3 regions of the Arthrobacter sp. B0316-1-20 genome follow, and region 3 is predicted to be linked to each of the others. Evidence: riboswitches for the same ligand, from Rfam matches in the RefSeq annotation. Region 3 holds a riboswitch; each other region holds the start of a gene.
What was found. Region 3 has a riboswitch for glycine ahead of gcvP (aminomethyl-transferring glycine dehydrogenase). Riboswitches for the same ligand answer to the same signal wherever they lie in the genome.
Positions count from the first base shown of each region.

Region 1 (7,763 bases), on a different contig from region 3:
GTCAGCAACATCCGCCCTGCTTAATGACTCATTTTCTGCGCGTGTTAGCTTGATCACCGTCCTTTCCGGCGGCCCGCCCGGAAAGCTGAACCACCGCTGCTACCTTCCGGAGGCACAATGGGACTCAGCTCCCCCACGCATACAGACGACAGTGCTGTGGCGCCCACACCAGCTGCAGAAACACGACGCGGATCCTTCCCAGGGGCAGTGGCGGGCCGCACCTCCGGCACGGCCGACAACGAACTCAAGCGCGGGCTGAGCAGCCGCCACCTGCAAATGATCGCCATCGGCGGTGCGATCGGCACGGGGCTGTTCGTGGCCTCGGGCGGCACGATTTCCCAAGCGGGTCCCGGCGGAGCCTTGGCCGCCTATGCGTTGGTCGGACTGATGGTGTTCCTGCTGATGCAGTCGCTGGGCGAAATGTCGGCCAAGATTCCGGTCGCCGGTTCCTTCCAGACCTTTGCCACCCGTTTTGTCTCGCCGTCCTTCGGGTTCGCGATCGGCTGGAACTACTGGTTCAACTGGGCCATCACGGTGGCCGCCGAGCTGGTCGCCGCCGGAATCATCATGGACTTTTGGTTCCCGGGAGTCCCGGGCTGGGTGTGGGCCGGGATCTTTCTGCTCGTCTTGACCGGGCTCAACGCCCTCTCCGCCAAGTCCTTCGGGGAGTCGGAGTTCTGGCTCTCCCTGATCAAGGTCGCCGCAGTCGTGCTCTTCCTGATCGCCGGCGTGCTGATGATCTTCGGCATCCTCGGGGATAATTCGCCAGGCCTGAGCAACTGGGAAAACCGCGATGAAGTTTTCCACGGCGGTTGGGTCTCGATCATCTCGGTCTTCATGATCGCCGGGTTCTCCTTCCAGGGCACCGAGCTGGTGGGCGTCGCCGCGGGCGAAGCCAAGAACCCGCGCCGCGAAGTGCCCAAGGCCATCCGCACGGTCTTCTGGCGCATCATGCTCTTCTACATTGGCGCCATCTTCATCATCGGCTGCCTCATCCCGTTCACCGATCCGAGTCTGCTGGCCTCCGGCGAGGCCGATGTCGCAGTATCCCCGTTCACGCTCGTCTTCTCGCGCGCCGGGATTGCCTTCGCGGCGGCTCTGATGAACGCGGTGATCCTGACCGCCATCCTCTCGGCGGGCAACTCCGGACTGTATGCCTCCACGCGCATGCTTTATGCCATGGCCCATGACGGCAAGGCCCCGAAAATCTTCCAACGAACCAATGCGCGCGGCGTGCCGATTCCGGCGCTCCTGGCCACCGCGGCCGTGGGACTCTTCGGGTTCCTCTCAGCGATCGTCGGTCAGGGCGCGGCCTACTCATGGCTGCTGAACATGTCCGGCCTGTGCGGCTTCATCGTGTGGGCGGGAATCGCCATCTCCCACTACCGCTTCAGGCGCGGCTTTTTGGCGCAGGGCAACAAGGTCAGCGACCTGCCGTACAAGGCCTCCCTGTTCCCCATTGGCCCGCTGCTGGCCTTCGCCATGCTGGTCCTGGTCATCGCCGGACAGAACTACGAGGCCGTGCTGGCCGGGCGGGGCATGGAGGTGCTTTCCTCCTACATCGGGCTGCCGGTCTTCATCGCCCTGTGGCTGGCCCACCGCTTCATCACCAAGTCCAAGGTGGTGCCGCTGCTCGAGATGGACCTCCGGTCACCGGAGGACCTCGAGGAGGAACCCGCCGACGCCACACGGTGACCCTGCTGCCCCGGGACTACCCAGGCAGAGCGGGGCGACGGCGGTACCCAAGCGCTGCGGGGCCCCGGCCGTAGCCGCTCGCCACGTTATGGCGGCAACCTGCCCGGTGTCACCCGCTCGGCGCCGGAGCGGGTTCGTCAGCCGGAGCGGGCGCAGGGGCAGGCTCCTGCACGGGGGCGGGTTCGGGTTGCGGCGTGCCGGTGGGCATCGGTGCCGGGGATGTGGTCGCCGTTCCGGGCTCGGGCTCACCGGCGGGTGCCTCTGCCGGTGCTGGTGGCAATCCGCTGCCGGTGTCGGCCGGAGTTGTTGCCTCGGGAGACGAGCCCGAGTCGGCGGTCTCGTCTGTTTCGGACGCCGCGTCCGTGCCTGTGTCGGCGTTGCCGTCAGCCATGGCGGCGTCCTGTTCGATGATGCCGAGGATGCGCATCTTGTAGTCGTTCAGCCGGGCCTGGATTTGGTCCAGGGGAACGTCTTCGAGCGACCGGCCGTAGGCCGCGATCTCTTCCCACAGGGTCGCCAATTTCTCCATGCCTGCGTCGCTGAGCGGGCCGTCGAGGGTGAGGACAAGCTGGCTGGCGAGGGCGTAGGTGAGGCACTCGACGCAGTTGTAGTTGGCCGCGGCCGAAAGGTTTTGGGGGACGACGACGTCGGCCTGGCCGAGGATCAGGACAACCTGGAAGCCGACGGCGACGGCGGTGCAGTCCCGGCAGGAAGCGAAGGCGTAGGCCTCGTTCGTGGCGTCTACCGGCCCGTCTTCGGCCCACACCAGGGCGAAGGCGACGTCGTAGACCACGGATCCGTCCTCAACGTTGACGGCCAGGGCCTGGTTTCCGTCCTCCTCGGGGGCCAGCGGCCGGTCGAACGGGAAGACCCAGGCCGGCGGTGTGCCGGCGCCAGCTTCAGTAACGGTGGTGCCGGAACCGCCGTCGTGCTGTAAATTCTCGGCTGTGTCCGTCGCAGCGGTCTCCTGGTGCCCGGCCTGCAGCTCGCGGGGAACGAGGACCATCGCCAGTTGCGGTTCCTCCGCCATGGGCAGGTCGGTGCCTGAGGGCCAGGCCGCCACCGTTTGTCCTGCGCCGCCTTCGGCCAGCCCTGCCTGTGACACCGGGGCGAAGGAAGCCGCCGCATCGAACAGGGTTCCGCGTTCGTAGGGCTGCACCGGGCGGTAGGCGCCGTCGTCGGGCCACCAGGCCCAGGCCAGGCCGGCCAGAACGGCTGCGGCGGCGGCCATGGCGGTCACCCGCCGGAGCGGCCGGCCACGGGTTTTCGCCCAGGCCGCCGTGCCAAGCTGGCGGGCCAGGCGCAGCAGGATGTAGGCGATCCCGAGAACGGGAAGCGCGACGGCGGTGATCGCCAGGACACGCACGGCCATGCCGGCGACATCGCCGTCCGAACCGGCGTCGGCCAGCAGCCTTTGCTGGTCCATGATGCTGGCCCAGGCCGTCCCCAGGACCCGGGGAAGCGAGACCACCATCATGGCCAGGCAAAACAGGAGCAGCGGCACCGTGACCAGGACCCAGGCGGTCACGACGGCCCTGGCCCAGGGCTTGAGCAGCTTGGGTTCGGGGTCGGACCACCGCCAGGGCAGCAGCCCCAGCAGGGTGGGCTTGATCCGTTGGAACAGGTCGGGAACCCCGGTGGCGTCGGCGAGGATGTGGTAGCCGTCGAAGCGGACCAGGGGCAGCAGTTGGCGCACCATCTGCAGGATCTGGGTCACCACCACCAGCAGCAGGGCGTCGAAGCCGGTGAGCCACCAGACGCCTATCGTGCCCACCACGACGATGGCGTTGAAGTACAGGCCGCCCAGGTCCGTGCGGAGCCGGCCGCCGCGTCCCAGGCGGTAGGAGTCGGTGACATCGGTGTAGAAGGCCGGCCAGATCAGGTACAGGCCCACGCCCATGGCTCCCGGCGTCGCGCCGCCGCGGCGCGCCCCGGCGGCATGGCCGAACTCGTGGAAGCCGGCCGAGAGGATGGTGATGGCGAACACCAGGAGCAGCAGGCCGGGATTGGCGAAGGCCTGGTGCGTTGCCGAACCGAGGCCCTTGACCATGAGCACCCACCAGCACGCCGCCAGGAAGGCCAGGGTCACGGGCAGGGCGATCAGCGGATGGAACAGGACGGCGAACGGAGCCGTCAGCTTCCGGGTCAGCGCGGGGTCGGTGACCGTGTAGCGGAAGCGCATGCCCAGCAGCGGGCTCGCCTTTTTGACGTCGGGCTGCGAGCCGTCGGCGAGCCGCAGCAGGCCCAGCGGCAGCAGCTGTTTGTCGATCAGGGTCTGCACGTTTCCGGCAGTGATTAGCCTGCCGGACTTCTCACCGGCGTGCTCGGCAATCTGGTCGAGGCTCCGGGAGCCGTCGACGCCCTCCAGAATGGCATACAGGAGCGGGGTGAGCTGGAGCGTCTGGCCGTCCGCGCGCCGGACCAGCGCGGGCGGCTCCCGGTAGCCGGATCCCCGTGCAGGTCCGAGGAGCTGCACGCCGTCGGCCAGCGCCGGGACGTCAATCAAAGGGGCAGCCGACCGGCCGCCGGGCAGCGGGTCACTCGTGGCCGGCGGCCGGCTCGGACTGATGCTCATTCAGGGACTATTGTTCGAGGTCGGACTGCTGGCCGGCGCTGGCCTGGGCGCTGCCGTCAATCTGCTGGTTGATGATGGCGTCCTGCTGCGCCACCGCGACGGCGTTGCTGTCGATCGAGCCGATATTCGCCGCCACCGCGGCGTCGATCGGCGCGGCAACGTTGGCGTTGGCGGCCACGGCGCCGTTGATCGGGGCGGCGATATCGGCGTCCGCGGCCAGATCGACGTTGACGTTGAGCAGGTTCCCGTCGAGGGTCGACCCGAGGCCTTCCGTGACGGATCCGGTGTCGGGCAGGGTGCCGTCCGGCAGGGTCCCGTCCGGCAGCAGCGCCGGAGCAGTTTCCTCCTGCCCGGTGGCGCCCTGGGCAAGGCCGGAATCGCCGACGGCGGCGCCCGTCCCGGCAGCGGAACCGGCCGTTGCCCCGGTGTCCTCCAGGGTGTCATTGCCCTGGTCGATGGTGCTGTCCTGGGTCGACTCGGCGGTCGCGTCGGCGGTGATGCCCTGATTGATGATGACCCCCTGGTCGGACAGGGCCTGCGCCGTGGAGCCGGACGAGAGGAGGTTGGCCGAGGCGGCGGCATCGATGGGGGCCGCCACGTTGGCGTTCGCCGCGACGGCCAGGTCGATCGGCGCGGCCGCATCGATGGCCAGGTCGAGATCGGCATTCAGATCCAGGATGGACGCGACTTCCTTGTCCGGCAGCGCGGTCCCGGACTGGGATTCGAGTTCCTCCGGCGATAGCGGCGTGCGTCCCATGTCGTTGCTCATCAAAATCTCCGTCTCCGGCGCAAAGCGCCATTCGTTCCAACCCGTTGTCGAAACCTGTCGATTCTTGTCAACGGCCCGGCGGTACCGGCGCCTCGGTCATCAGCCTTCCTCTCGACGACATCAACGCAAAGCATACTGATGAATCCATTCATTGTGTAGGCGCCGACGTTCGGCCGCACGCGCAGAGGCGGACGCGGCCCTGGATGTGCGGGGACGGCGAGTGACTGCCGGCTGGACCTTCGGAGAGCGGCGGCCGGCGGGACGCGACCTTGAATTGGCGGCCGGCGCAACCCTGGAGCGGCAACGGGGCCCGATGTTTGGCGGCGTGAATTTGGGCTCTTACCGGCACTGTGTGTAGGGTGTGAGGCGAATCACCCACAACTGAATGCCTTTCGAACCGTGGCGGGAGAGTCCTCTCCGCACACCATCCGGGCAGGCGCCGTAGGAGCAAATCCTCCCCAGGAATCTCTCAGGCCCATGTACCGCCGCGGCTAGGCAACTCTGGAAAGCAGCCAGGCAGCAGCCTGGCTCACCGACGGTGCAAGCGGAACACACTCCGCGGAATCTCTCAGGTCAAATACAGAGCGGGGAGGAACCCAATCCCAGCCGAGCCCTCGGGCCGGCCCAATCTTGGAGTTCCTCATGACTTCTGACCTGCAGCGGCGCGTCCTCCGCAGCCATCGCTCAAAGACTTGGTTGCCGGCCCTGGCCCCACCTTAATTCCCGCCCCGTCGTTCCCGGTGCCCGCGCCCTGATCCTCGAGCCAAGGAGTCCGGGGATCTGGCGACCAGCGACCGCTTCAGCGAAGCCATGATCGCCGTCCGCACGTGCTTCCGCCCCGAAGCGTCAAGGCGAACAAAACGGGTGCACTACAGGGGCCGAGGCGACCTCCTCTCATCTCCTCAACAAAAAGCGTGTTTAAGAAAGGCATCACAGTGAGCAAAGTCAACGCCGAACTACGATACTCCGCGGAGCACGAGTGGGTGGCCGCCGACGGTTCCGGCCCGTCCAGGATCGGCGTTTCTGCCGTGGCAACCGAGGCGCTGGGCGACATCGTGTACGTGGATCTCCCCGAGGTCGGTACCGTCGTGACGGCCGGCGAGACCTGCGGTGAAATCGAGTCCACCAAATCCGTTTCGGACCTCTACTCCCCGGTGACCGGTGAGGTCATCGAAGTCAACGGCGACGCCGTGGCCGACCCCGCCGTGATCAACGATGACCCCTACGGTGCCGGCTGGCTGTTCACCGTCCAGGTGTCGGAGGAGGGCCCGCTGCTTTCCGCCGAGGAGTACGCCTCCGCCAACGGTGGTGAAGTAGCGTGAGCGCGGCAATGACGGCGGTCGCCAGCACCAGCCTGAACGCGGACCTGGGTGTCCTCGATCCGGAAATTGCCGCCCAGATCGACAACGAGCTGCGCCGCCAACAGTCCGGGCTGGAAATGATCGCCTCCGAGAACCACACCCCCGTCGCCGTCATGCAGGCCCAGGGCTCGGTGCTAACCAACAAATACGCCGAGGGTTACCCGGGGCGCCGGTACTACGGCGGCTGCGAGCACGTCGACGTGATCGAGCAGCTGGCCATCGACCGGGTCAAGGATCTGTTCGGCGCCGGCTTCGCCAACGTCCAGCCGCACTCCGGCGCGCAGGCCAACGCCTCGGTAATGCACGCCCTGATCAAGCCCGGCGACACCATCCTGGGACTGAACCTGGCCCACGGCGGACACCTGACCCACGGCATGAAGATCAACTTCTCCGGCAGGCTCTACAACGTGGCCGCCTATGGCGTCTCCGAGGAGGACCACCGGGTCGACATGGCCGAGGTGGAGCGGCTGGCGCACGAGCACCAGCCGCAGCTGATCATCGCCGGCTGGTCCGCCTACCCGCGCGAGCTCGACTTCGCGGAATTCCGCCGGATCGCCGACGACGTCGGGGCGTACCTGATGGTGGACATGGCACACATCGCCGGCCTGGTGGCCGCCGGCCTGCACGCCAGCCCGGTGCCGCACGCCCACGTGGTCACGTCCACCACGCACAAGACGCTGGCGGGTCCGCGCGGCGGCATCATCCTGACCAACGAGGCGGACATCGCCAAGAAGATCAATTCCGCGGTGTTCCCCGGCCAGCAGGGCGGGCCGCTCGAACATGTCATCGCGGGCAAGGCCGTGGCGTTCAAGGTTGCCGCCTCCGAGGAATTCGCCGACCGCCAGCAGCGTACGCTGGCGGGCGCACGGATCCTGGCCGAGCGGCTGTCGCAGCAGGACGTTGCGGAGAAGGGCATCACGGTGCTGACCGGCGGCACGGACGTGCACCTGGTCCTGGTTGACCTGCGCAATTCGGAGCTGGACGGCCAGCAGGGCGAGGACCTTCTGGCCGCCATCGACATCACGGTGAACCGCAACGCGGTGCCGTTCGACCCGCGGCCGCCCATGGTCACCTCCGGCCTGCGCATCGGCACGCCGGCGCTGGCCACCCGCGGCTTCGGCGACGAGGCGTTCCGCGAGGTCGCGGACATCATTGCCGAGGCCCTCATCGCCGGGCCGGCCAATGCCCTGTCCGGCCTGAAGGACCGGGTGGAGGCGCTGGCCCAGGCGCATCCGCTCTACCCGGACCTGGCACCGGTTTCCACGCCCACCGAAGGGCGCTGAGGAGCATCATGGCCGTCGGCGTCTTCGACCTCTTTACCGTGGGCATCGGTCCGTCCAGTTCGCACACCGTCGGTCCGATG
Region 1 covers NZ_JBNHHC010000014.1:7,788-15,550, reverse strand. The annotation lists gene AC5RW2_RS21930 (amino acid permease) at 118-1,695, shown strand; gene AC5RW2_RS21925 (zinc metalloprotease) at 1,805-4,270, opposite strand; gene AC5RW2_RS21920 (peptidoglycan-binding protein) at 4,278-5,039, opposite strand; glycine riboswitch at 5,433-5,534, shown strand; gene gcvH (glycine cleavage system protein GcvH) at 5,975-6,361, shown strand; gene glyA (serine hydroxymethyltransferase) at 6,370-7,683, shown strand; gene AC5RW2_RS21905 (L-serine ammonia-lyase) at 7,692-7,763, shown strand, end outside.
Region 1: another riboswitch for glycine. It lies ahead of gcvH (glycine cleavage system protein GcvH); the one in region 3 lies ahead of gcvP (aminomethyl-transferring glycine dehydrogenase).

Region 2 (3,720 bases), on a different contig from region 3:
GTGGACGGGTAGGTGATCATGATGCCGGCCAGCTGGTCGGCATGCTTCTCGATCTTTGCCTTCAGGTCGGCGTGGTCGATCGTGCCGTCGTGCGCGGTGGCCACGACGACGACCTTCAGGCCCGCCAGCACCGCGGACGCGGCGTTGGTGCCGTGTGCGGAAGCAGGGATCAGGCAGACATCGCGCTGGTCATCGCCGTTGGCCAGGTGGTAACGGCGGATGGCCAGCAGGCCGGCGTACTCGCCTTGCGATCCGGCGTTCGGCTGGATGGAGACGCCGGCGTAGCCGGTGATCTCGGACAGCCGGGCCTCCAGGTCGGCGATCAGTTCCCGCCAGCCCACGGTCTGGTGATCCGGAGCGAAGGGGTGGATGGAGGCGAACTCCGGCCAGCTGATGGATTCCATCTCCGCCGTCGCGTTCAGCTTCATGGTGCAGGAGCCCAGCGGAATCATGGTCCGGTCCAGCGCCAGGTCGCGGTCGGACAGGCGGCGCAGGTAGCGGAGCATCTGCGTCTCGGACCGGTGCATGTGGAAGACAGGGTGGGTCAGGTACGCGGAGGTGCGTTCGACGTCAGACTTCAGCTCGAAACCGGGGGTCGCCGAGGCGGCCGCCCGGACCTTGGCCTCAGCGTCGTCGACACCGAAGGCTCCGGCAACCGCGGCCAGGTGTGCCGCCGTCGTGGTTTCGTCGCAGGAGATGCCCACCTGGTCCGCGTCGATGCTGCGCAGGTTGATGCCCTTGGCCTCGGCGGCCTTGATGACCTCGCCCGCACGGCCCGGGACGCGGACGGTGAGGGTGTCGAAGAAGTGCTCCGAGGCGAGCTCCAAGCCGGCGCCCGTGAGGACGGAGGCCAGGGTGCGGGCGTGGCCGCTGGTCCGCTGCGCGATGGCCTTCAGGCCCTCCGGGCCGTGGTAGACGGCGTACATGCTGGAAACGATCGCCAGCAGGGCCTGGGCCGTGCAGATGTTGGACGTGGCCTTTTCGCGGCGGATGTGCTGTTCGCGTGTCTGCAGGGCCAGACGGTAGGCGGCAGTACCGGCGGAGTCCTTGGAGACGCCGACCAGCCGGCCCGGCAGCGAGCGCTCCAGGCCCGTGCGCACGGCCATGTAGGCAGCGTGCGGGCCACCGTAGAACAGCGGCACGCCGAAGCGCTGGGAGTTGCCGACGGCGATATCGGCGCCCTGGTCGCCGGGCGGGGTGATGAGAGTGAGGGCCAGCAGGTCGGCAGCGACCGTCACCATGGCACCGCGGGCCTTCGCGGCCTTGATCACCGCAGCGTGGCTGCCGACGTTGCCGGAGGCACCCGGCTGCTGCAGCACGATGCCGACGATGTCCCCTTCGGGCAGTCCGGCGGACAGGTCCACAACCTCAACCTCGAAGTCCAGTGCCTTGGCCCGGCCCTTAACGACTGCAATGGTCTGCGGCAGCACGTCCTGGTCCAGGACGACTTTGCCGTCCTGGTGCGCCTTGTTGACGCGGCGCATCAGCAGCACGGCCTCGGCCACGGCGGTGGCTTCATCCAGCATGGAGGCGTTGGCGATCGGCAGTGCCGTCAGGTCCTCGACCATGGTCTGGAAGTTGAGCAGGGCCTCGAGCCGGCCCTGCGAGATTTCGGGCTGGTAGGGGGTGTAGGCGGTGTACCAGGCCGGAGACTCCAGGACATTGCGCAGGATGACCGGCGGGGTCACGGTGTCGTAGTAGCCCTGGCCAATCATCTGGACGGCCACGGTGTTCTTCGCAGCGAGCGCACGCAGGTCCGCAAGGACTTCCATTTCGCTGCGGGCGGGCGGCAGGTTCAGCGGCGCGCTCTGGCGGATGTCCGCCGGAACGGCGGTGTCGACAAGCTGGTCCACGCTGGCGTAGCCCAGCTGCTTGAGCATCGTCTCCGCGTCATTGCTGCGGGCGCCGATGTGGCGGTCGACGAAGGCTGTTTCTGTTGATTGAACCGTCATGGGGGAACTCCAGGGTATTCCGGCGTCCAGGGACGCCAATCGGATCGAGTTCCTCCCCGCTCTGTATTGGACCTGAGAGATTCCGCGCCACCTGTTTCCACAGGTTCGGCGCTTGCACCGTCGGTGAGTCCGGCGAGCTGGCCGCCTGACTGCTTTCCAGAGTTGCCTTGCCGCAGCGGTACAGGGGCCTGAGAGATTCCTGGGGAGGATTTGCTCCTACGGCGCCTGCTGATCGGATTGAGCATCAGCAGGACTCTCCCGCCGCGGTTCAGAGGCATGTTCAATTATGGGTGATGCGACTCACAACTATACGCCGGAGCCTATCCTTGAGCAAGATTCTACATGGCGCCCCCTGCTTCGCCCATACCGTCCGCAACGTCAACCAAATTGACTTTCGCTCGTGAGCCGACTCACACTGAATTTCAGGTGCGCTGAGGCGGAACAAGGACGACATGCCCGGTCCTTACGATTAGCACCACCGCGCGCCCATCGATCCGATGACAGAAAGAAGTCCGATGTCCAACCGCCCCATTCCGCCCGACGCCGAAGCCGCGGTTCCCGGGGAGGGCCACTCCCACTTGGTCACTTTCAACGAGCAGCACCAGGGCGAGCCCCACCTCGAACGCCAGCTCGCCAACCGCCACATCCAGCTGATCGCGATCGGCGGCGCCATCGGCACCGGCCTGTTCATGGGTTCGGGCAAGACGATTTCACTGGCCGGTCCGTCGGTCATCTTCGTCTACATGATCATCGGCTTCATGCTCTTCTTCGTCATGCGGGCCATGGGCGAAATCCTGCTGTCCAACCTGAATTACAAGTCCTTCAGCGACTTCGCCGCGGACCTGCTGGGGCCCTGGGCCGGGTTCTTCACCGGCTGGACCTACTGGTTCTGCTGGATTGTCACCGGCATCGCGGACGTGATCGCCATCGCCGGCTATGTGGCCTTCTGGTGGCCGGACCTCCAGCTCTGGATCCCCGCGCTGGCCGCCATCCTGCTGCTGCTGGGGCTCAACCTGCCCACGGTCAAGGCCTTCGGTGAAACCGAATTCTGGTTCGCCCTGATCAAGATCATCGCCATCGTTGGCCTCATCGTGGTCGGCCTGGTATTCATCATCACCGGCTTCACCGCCCCGAACGGCTCCGAGGCCACCTTCGCTAACCTCTGGAACGACGGCGGCATGTTCCCGACCGGCCCGATGGGCTTTATCGCCGGATTCCAGATCGCCGTATTCGCCTTCGTGGGCATCGAACTGGTGGGCACTACCGCGGCGGAGGCCAAGGATCCGGAAAAGAACCTTCCCAAGGCCATCAATTCCATTCCGATCCGTGTGATGCTGTTCTACGTGGTCGCGCTGACGGTGATTGTTTCTGTGACGCCGTGGCGGGAATTCTCGGCGGACCGCAGCCCCTTCGTGGGCATGTTCGCCCTCGCAGGGCTGGCCATCGCCGCCGGCGTGATCAACTTCGTGGTCCTCACTTCCGCGGCATCCAGCGCGAATTCGGGGATATATTCCACCTCGCGCATGGTATTCGGCCTGGCGCATGAAGGCGACGCCCCCAAGACCTTCGGCCGCCTGTCCCCGCGCCGGGTGCCGCGCAACGCGCTGGTCTTCTCCTGCACCTTCCTGCTGGCCGGCGTCGTGCTGCTGTATGCCGGCGAATCGATCATCGCGGCCTTCACGCTGGTCACCACCATCTCCGCACTGCTGTTCATGTTCGTCTGGACCATCATCCTGGTCAGCTACATCGTCTACCGGAAGCGCCGCCC
Region 2 covers NZ_JBNHHC010000170.1:69-3,788, reverse strand. The annotation lists partial or broken gene gcvP (aminomethyl-transferring glycine dehydrogenase) at 1-1,952, opposite strand, end outside; glycine riboswitch at 2,004-2,117, opposite strand; glycine riboswitch at 2,119-2,223, opposite strand; partial or broken gene cycA (D-serine/D-alanine/glycine transporter) at 2,468-3,720, shown strand, end outside.
Region 2: another riboswitch for glycine. It lies ahead of gcvP (aminomethyl-transferring glycine dehydrogenase); the one in region 3 lies ahead of gcvP (aminomethyl-transferring glycine dehydrogenase).

Region 3 (7,763 bases):
CAAGTTTGCGGGCCGAGCCCTTTTCCTTCTGTGCCTCGAGGGCGCTGCGGCCCACGAAGTCGCTGTCCTTCTTGAGCGAGACCACACCGCCCAGGCCGGCGTCGAAGGGGCTGGCCTGCAGGCTGAGCTCGTTGCCGTACAGCGGCATGCCGGCTTCGAGCCGGAGCGAGTCGCGGCAGGCCAGGCCGGCCGGCAGCAGGTCAACGCTCCGCCCGGCCTCCAGCAGGGCGTTCCAGAGCGAGCCGGCGTTCATGTTCGGAACGTAGATCTCGAAGCCGTCCTCACCGGTGTAGCCGGTGCGGGCCAGCAGCAGCTTGCGCGGCGCTCCGTCCACGGTGAAGCTCACCTCGTCGGCGGAGTAGTACTTCATCTCCCGCACGGTGGCGTGCTGGGCCGCCGGCACCAACTGGAGCAGGATCTCCACCGACTTGGGGCCCTGGACGGCCACCAGCGAGGTGTTGGCCGTGTCGTCCTCCACGGCGACATCGAAGCCCTTCGCCCGCGCCGCCAGTTCCGCGGCGACCGTCGGGGCGTTGCCGGCATTGGGCACCACCAGGTAGCGGTCCCCGTCCTGGGTCGCAGGACGCCGGTAAATGATCAGGTCGTCGATGATCCCGCCGTCGGCGTTGCAGATCAGCGAATACTTGGCCCGGCCCTCGGCGACCGCGGAGAGCTTGCCGACCAGGGCGTAGTCCAGGAACTTTCCGGCTTCCGGGCCGGTGACCCAGACTTCGCCCATGTGCGAGAGGTCGAAAAGCCCGGCGCTGTTGCGCACGGCTTTGTGTTCGGCCAGTTCGCTGCTGTACTTCAGCGGCATCATCCAGCCGCCGAAGTCGGTGAAGGAAGCACCCAGCCGCTCGTGTTCCTCGTAGAGCGCGGTGTGCCGGGGCGTGGTGGTGGTCTCGGTAGTCAAAGGGTGCAGACCTTTCCTAGTTCTCGAAAGCTTCGGGCGGCGGGCAGCTGCAGATCAGGTGGCGGTCGCCGGCGGCGCCGTCGATCCGTCCGACCGGAGCGAAGTACTTGTCCACCTGCAGGCCAGGCACCGGGAAGGCGGCCTGTTCGCGGGTGTAGGGACGGTCCCAGTCGGAGCTGACCACGGCGGCGGTGGTGTGCGGAGCCAGCCGCAGCGGGCTGTTCTCCAACGGGAAGTCGCCGTTGAGCACCTGGTCGATTTCGCCGCGGATGGAAATCATCGCGTCGATGAACCGCTCGATCTCTTCCAGGTCCTCGGACTCGGTGGGTTCCACCATCAGGGTGCCGGCCACCGGGAAGGACAGCGTGGGTGCGTGGAAGCCGTAGTCGATCAGGCGCTTGGCCACGTCTTCAGCGGTCACGCCCGACCGGGCGGTCAGTTCGCGCAGGTCCAGGATGCATTCGTGCGCCACCAGCCCGTCGTTGCCGGTGTAGAGCACCGGGAAGTGCTCGTCCAGCCGCTTGGCAACGTAGTTGGCCGCCAGCAGTGCGCTCTTGGTTGCTTCGGTCAGCCCTTCGGCGCCCATCATGGCCACGTAGGCCCAGGAGATCGGCAGCACGCCGGCCGAGCCGTACTCGGTGGCGGAGACCGGCACGCCCTTGCCCTCGTGTTCGGCCAGCGCGGCGTTGCCGGGCAGGAACGGCACCAGGTGCTCGGCCACGGCCACCGGTCCGACGCCGGGGCCGCCGCCGCCGTGCGGGATGCAGAAGGTCTTGTGCAGGTTCAGGTGCGAGACGTCGCCGCCGAACTTGCCCGGCTGGGCCAGCCCGACCAGCGCGTTGAGGTTGGCGCCGTCGATGTAGACCTGGCCGCCGGCCGCATGCACCGCGTCGCAGACGTCGCGCACGTCGGCGTCGTACACCCCATGCGTGGACGGGTAGGTGATCATGATGGCGGAGAGCGCGTCGGCGTGCTGGTCGATCTTGGCGCGCAGGTCGGCGTGGTCGATGGTGCCGTCCGGTGCGGTGGCGACCACCACCACCTTCATGCCGGCCAGCACGGCCGACGCCGCGTTGGTGCCGTGCGCCGAGGCGGGGATCAGGCAGACGTCGCGCTGGTCGTCACCGTTGGCCAGGTGGTAGCGGCGGATGGCGAGCAGGCCGGCGTATTCGCCCTGCGAGCCGGCGTTGGGCTGGATGGAGACACCCGCGTAGCCGGTGATCGCGGCGAGGCGTTCCTCCAGGTCGGCGATCAGTTCGCGCCAGCCGGCCGTCTGGCTGGCGGGAGCGAACGGGTGGATGGAGGCGAATTCCGGCCAGGTCATCGCTTCCATTTCCGCCGTGGCATTCAGCTTCATGGTGCAGGAGCCCAGCGGGATCATGGTCCGGTCCAGCGCCAGGTCGCGGTCGGACAGCCGGCGCAGGTAGCGCAGCATCCGGGTCTCGGAGCGGTAGCTGTGGAACACCGGGTGGTCCAGGTAGGACGAGCTGCGCAGCAGGTCTTCCGGCAGCTCGAAGCGCGGCCCGGCAGCGGACTCGGCGGTCCTGCCGGCCGCGCCCTCCACGCCGAACGCCTCCGCAACCAAGGCGAGGTGCTCCGCCGTCGTTGTTTCATCGGTGGAAATGCCCACCTGGTCGGCGTCGACGTGGCGCAGGTTCACGCCCTTGGCCTCGGCGGCCGCGACGATCTCCGCGGCCTTGCCCGGCGCCTTCACCGTGAGCGTGTCAAAGAACTGGTCGGCGGCCAGGCTGAAGCCGGCGCCGGTGAGCACCCCGGCGAGGGTGCGGGCGGCCTGGTTGGCGTGCTGCGCGATTGCCTTCAGCCCCTCGGGACCGTGGTAAACCGCGTACATGCTGGCCACCACGGCGAGCAGCGCCTGCGCGGTGCAGATGTTGGAGGTGGCCTTCTCGCGGCGGATGTGCTGCTCGCGGGTCTGCAGCGCCAGACGGTAGGCGGGGCGGCCGGCGTCGTCCTTGGACACACCCACCAGGCGGCCGGGCAGCGAGCGCTCAAGTCCCTTGCGCACCGCCATGTAGGCGGCATGCGGGCCGCCGAAGAACAGCGGGACGCCGAAACGCTGGGTATTGCCGACGGCGATGTCCGCCCCCTGCTCGCCCGGCGGCGTGATCAGGGTCAGGGCCAGCAGGTCCGCGGCCACGGTGACCATGGCGCCGCGTTCCTTGGCCTGCGCGATCACCGGAGCATGGTCGAAGACGCGGCCGGAGGCTCCCGGCTGCTGCAGCACGATGCCGGAAATATCGCCCTCGGGCAGCCCGGCGGAAAGGTCGGCCACCTCAACCTCGAAGTCCAGAGCCTTGGCCCGGCCCTTGACGACGGCGATGGTCTGCGGCAGCAGGTCCGCGTCCAGCACGGTCTTGCCGGCGGCCTTGGCCTTGTTGGAGCGGCGCATCAGCAGCACGGCTTCGGCCACCGCGGTGGCTTCGTCCAGCAGCGAGGCGTTGGCGATCGGCAGCGCGGTCAGGTCCTGCACCATGGTCTGGAAGTTCAGCAGCGCCTCCAGCCGGCCCTGCGAGATTTCCGGCTGGTACGGGGTGTAGGCGGTGTACCAGGCCGGGTCCTCCACCACATTGCGGCGGATCACTGGCGGAGTGATGGTGTCGAAGTAGCCTTGGCCGATCATCTGCACGGCCATCACGTTCTTGGCAGCCAGGGCCCGCAGGTCGCCCAGAACCTGAGCTTCGCTGCGCGCCTCGGGCAGGGCAAGCGGCTCCTGCTGGCGGATGTCTGCGGGCACCGCAGCATCCACGAGATCGTCGACACTTGCATAGCCCAACTGCTTAAGCATGGCTTCCGCGTCGTTCCGGCGCGGGCCAATGTGGCGGTCTGCGAAGGAAGTGCTGCCGGGCCGGGTGGCGAGGTTGGCTTTAGCCGTCATTGAGGAACTCCAGTTAATCTCCGCCATGGGGTGGCCATGCCGGTAGTGAAGGGTTCCTCCCCGCTCTGTGGCTGAACCTGAGAGATTCCGCAGGACGGCACGGGGGCCGGTTCCTGCTTGCACCGTCGGTGAGCCGGTCCACGAACGGTCCGGCTGCTTTCCAGAGTTGCCTCTCCGCGGCGGTACAGGGGCCTGAGAGATTCCTGGGGAGGTATTGCTCCTACGGCGCCTGCTGACCTAGTGCTCAGCAGGACTCTCCCGCCGCATGTCGAAGGCTGTATGCAGTTGTTTCTAACTCCTTGAATGGTAGTCCAGCCGCCCCCGGGCAACAAGGTGGTGACGGCTCCTAGACTTCCCCGCGGGCGAGCATGCCCTTCACATACGCGGCTTGGCCGATGTGTTCCATGCAGTCGTCCATCACGCTCACCAGCCGGACGCCCAGCTTCACGTGCGGATCCCACCGGGTGTCGACAATCCGGTCCAGATCGTCCTCGGTGAGTCCGGCCAGGTAGGCCAGCGTGCCGGCATGCACGTCGTCGTAATAGTCGCGGAGCAAGTCGGCCGATTCCACCCGGACCGCCGCCACTTGTTCGGGCGTGTGGCCGAAACCATGGTCCTTCTCGGCCAGCGGCAGGTCGAAGCGCTCAGACCAGCCGGCAAGCCAGTACTGCTGGGTGCCGGCGACATCGGCTATGTGGTCGTCCTGGATGCGGGTCAGGTGCCAGACCAGCCAGCCGATCGAGTTGCTGTCGCCGCCCGGTTGGGCAGCCAGCTGGTCGGCGTCCAGGCCTTCCAGCACATGGTGGACGCGTTCCTGGATCCGCCCGTAGGCATCGGCCAGCAGGTCATTGAACTTCATGGCGCCTCCTCGTAGCGGACTCTGCCGTCAGCCTACCGGCGCCCGGCTGGCCGCGGAACGGGCCGCCGCTTCAGTTCCGGACCGAGTCCTCCAGATACCGGGGGCGTCCCACAATGACCAGGCCGACCGCCAGGAGAAGCAGGGCGGCGCCCAACAAACCGAAGGAAGCACCCCAGCCGCCGCTGACGTCGCGCAGCAGCCCGAAGGCCAGCGGACCGGCGCAGGCGACGGTGTAGCCGATCCCTTGCGCGAACCCGGACAGCGCTCCGGCGCCGGCGGTGGTTCGGGTCCGGAGGTTGACCAACAGCAGGGCCAGGGCGAAGGTGCCCTGCCCCAAGCCGGCCAAGGTGATCCAGAGCCAGGTACCGAACGACGGCGAGAGCAGCAGGCCGGCGTACCCGGCCGCGTAGAAGCCGATGAAGAGCAGGCCCAGGCCCAGCGGATTGCGCAACCGCGCCGCGATCAGCGGCACCAGCAGGCTGGTCGGCAGGGCCAGGATGGCGTAGTAGGCCAGCATGGTGCCGGCCATCGGCGGCAACATCCCGCTGTCCACCAGCAACGGCGGCAGCCAGGTGAACATGGCAAAGGTATTGGACGAGGTCCCGGCGAAAACCAGGGCCAAACCCCAGGCGAGCGGCGATCGCCAGACGCGCACCGCCGTCGTGCTGGTGGTGGTGGCTGCGGCACCGGGCGCGGGACCGGCTGGACCCGCGCCGCCAACACCCGCCGGGGCCGCCGCGGCATGGCCCATCGGCGGCCGTGCGCCGTCGCGGTGCGCTTGCTGAAGCGGGTCCAAACCGCCGGGGCGGTAGGGCTGCAGCACCAGGCGGGAGATTTTGCGCCGGGAATGCTCCGTCCACGCAGTCACCAACCACGGCACAAGGGCCGCCACGCTCACGGCTGCCCAGACCCCGATCGAGAAACGCCAGCCGGCGGCCTGCTCAAGCGGCACGGCCAGCAGCGGGCTGAACGCTGTGCTGACCGCCAGCAGCGTCACGTAGAGCGCCGTGACCAGGCCGATCCGATCGGGGAAATAACGCTTCACCAGCGGCGGCAGCAGGATGTTGCCGACGCCGTAGCCGGCCATGGTCAGGCCGGACAGGACCAGGAACGACGGCACGTCCGAGGCCATCGCCCGGCCGAGTTGGCCGACCGCGGCCATGAGGATTGCCACCAACAGCAGGGCTTCCAACCCGAGTCGCCGCAGCAGTACCGGCACGGCGAACCCAGCGGCGGCGAAGGCCGCGGTGGGCAGCATGCCCAACACTCCGGTGGAGGCGGTACCGAACGGCAGATCCGCGGCCATGTCTGCCAGCACCGGCGAGACGCCGGAGACGGCCAGCCGGAGGCTCAGCGCGAGCAAGAGAATGCCGGCGAGCACGGTCAAGCGGCCTGCAAACGGACCGGGCTTCCGGGGTACCGGACTGGGGTTGGAGCGGGAGCGGTCCTCGGAACGCGGTTGGGTATCGGCAGTCTGTTGTGCGGTCGAGGTCAAGCTTGGTCCATGGGGTCGAACGGCCGGGCGGGGACGGCCGGATCAATCCGGCCGGGTTTCACCTTATCCCCTCACCGGGCCGCCTCCCGGCAGACCCGCAGGCCGGCTACGAACTCTCCGGCGCCAGTTCTTCGGCGAGGATCCAGAACGTCCGGCGGAGCCTTTCCACGGCAGCCTCGGACTGGCCGCGCTGCAAGTACTGCACTGTCTCGTCCCAGCCGTCGGTCCAGATGGGATAGGCGATCGCATGTTGGAAAAGGTGCAGCCGGGCCAGGGAACGGCCGAGCACATGGGTGTTCACTTCCCGCAGTTCCTGATGGTCGCCTGCTTGAAGGATGATGTCCACCAGGCCGCCGATGGCACGGTGCGACGCCAGCATGTCTTCGTGCTGCAGGGCGGTCCGCAGATCATCCGCCAAGGTGGCCATTCTGCTGGTGTCCTCGGGCGACAACCTCGGGGCCGCTCGTTCGAACAGCGCCACCAGCACCACGCCCATCACGTCCAGGAGCTGGACAGCCTGGTGTGGGCCGAGGGTGACGATGCGGTGTTCATGCCCGGTCGCTTCAATCAGGCCTTCTTCGGCGAGGGCTGCGACGGCGTCGTGCATCAGGGCGTTTTCGGTGCCAAACCGGCTGGCGAGTCCGGACACGCTCACCGGGGTGCCAGGTGCCAGTCCGCCGGACAGGATCTCGTCCCGTACCCTCTGGACGGCCTTGTCCATTTCTTCCGCCCGATCGGCCGTGCTGCCCACCATGAAGACCTCCTGCCGCGTGGGGTATGACTGGCGTCACATATAAGTAATGTACGGGAAAAGGTGGATCGGGGTCAGGCCGCTGGCTACTCTGGTGAGACCTGCGGCACAGCGTCGTGCGGCAGGTTCTAATCGTGCAGTCAGGAGGTGCCGGATGAACGCCATGTATGGTGCCCGGATGAACGCCACCTATACGGCCTCTGCCGCCGCCAACAGCAAGAATCCCCATGACTGGGGCCGGGCCATGGCAGCCGCGCTGAGCGACCTGGTTCAGCAGCGTGAAAGCGACGCAGCAGCGCCCGAGGAGCTGTACGGCGAAGATCTGTGCTTGGTCATTGAGGAGACAGAGAACGGCGTGGAGATCCATCTCTCCTGGTCGCCGGGCGGGCAGGACGGTGGGTCCGGAGGTACCGGCCGCTAAAGCGTTGCGGCCAACCGGCTGCGGGAAAAAGACTGTTCCGCGACAACCGATACTGCCAAGATGAGTCCATGGTCTACCGCCAGCCGAACGTGCATGACCTGACCGGAGTGTTTGCGGCTCCGCTCCAAGCATGGAGCGAACCGCACGGACAGATCCGGGGGCATGGGGCGCAGGGCGTGTACTTCGGGGACGACCGGGTCTTGGCCCGCTGCCTGCTCACGGTCAACGGCCAGGAGCCGGACTGGATCTCCACCCAGTCACGGTCAGCCGGCCGGGCGGACTTCCTCTCCTTCATCCGGACGGCAGCGGAGGGAACAGACCCGCTGGTGACCCTGAACCGCTCTCGTGCGGTGGAAGGCGGCCGGCTGGCCGAAGCGTTGACCTTCACCTCCGGGCTCACCGATGAGCTGAAACTCCATGTCCGGGTT
Region 3 covers NZ_JBNHHC010000005.1:128,183-135,945, reverse strand. The annotation lists gene gcvT (glycine cleavage system aminomethyltransferase GcvT) at 1-913, opposite strand, end outside; gene gcvP (aminomethyl-transferring glycine dehydrogenase) at 930-3,809, opposite strand; glycine riboswitch at 3,865-3,979, opposite strand; glycine riboswitch at 3,980-4,080, opposite strand; gene AC5RW2_RS10130 (mycothiol transferase) at 4,156-4,668, opposite strand; gene AC5RW2_RS10125 (MFS transporter) at 4,739-6,049, opposite strand; gene AC5RW2_RS10120 (GntR family transcriptional regulator) at 6,270-6,917, opposite strand; gene AC5RW2_RS10115 (hypothetical protein) at 7,069-7,335, shown strand; gene AC5RW2_RS10110 (glycogen debranching N-terminal domain-containing protein) at 7,404-7,763, shown strand, end outside.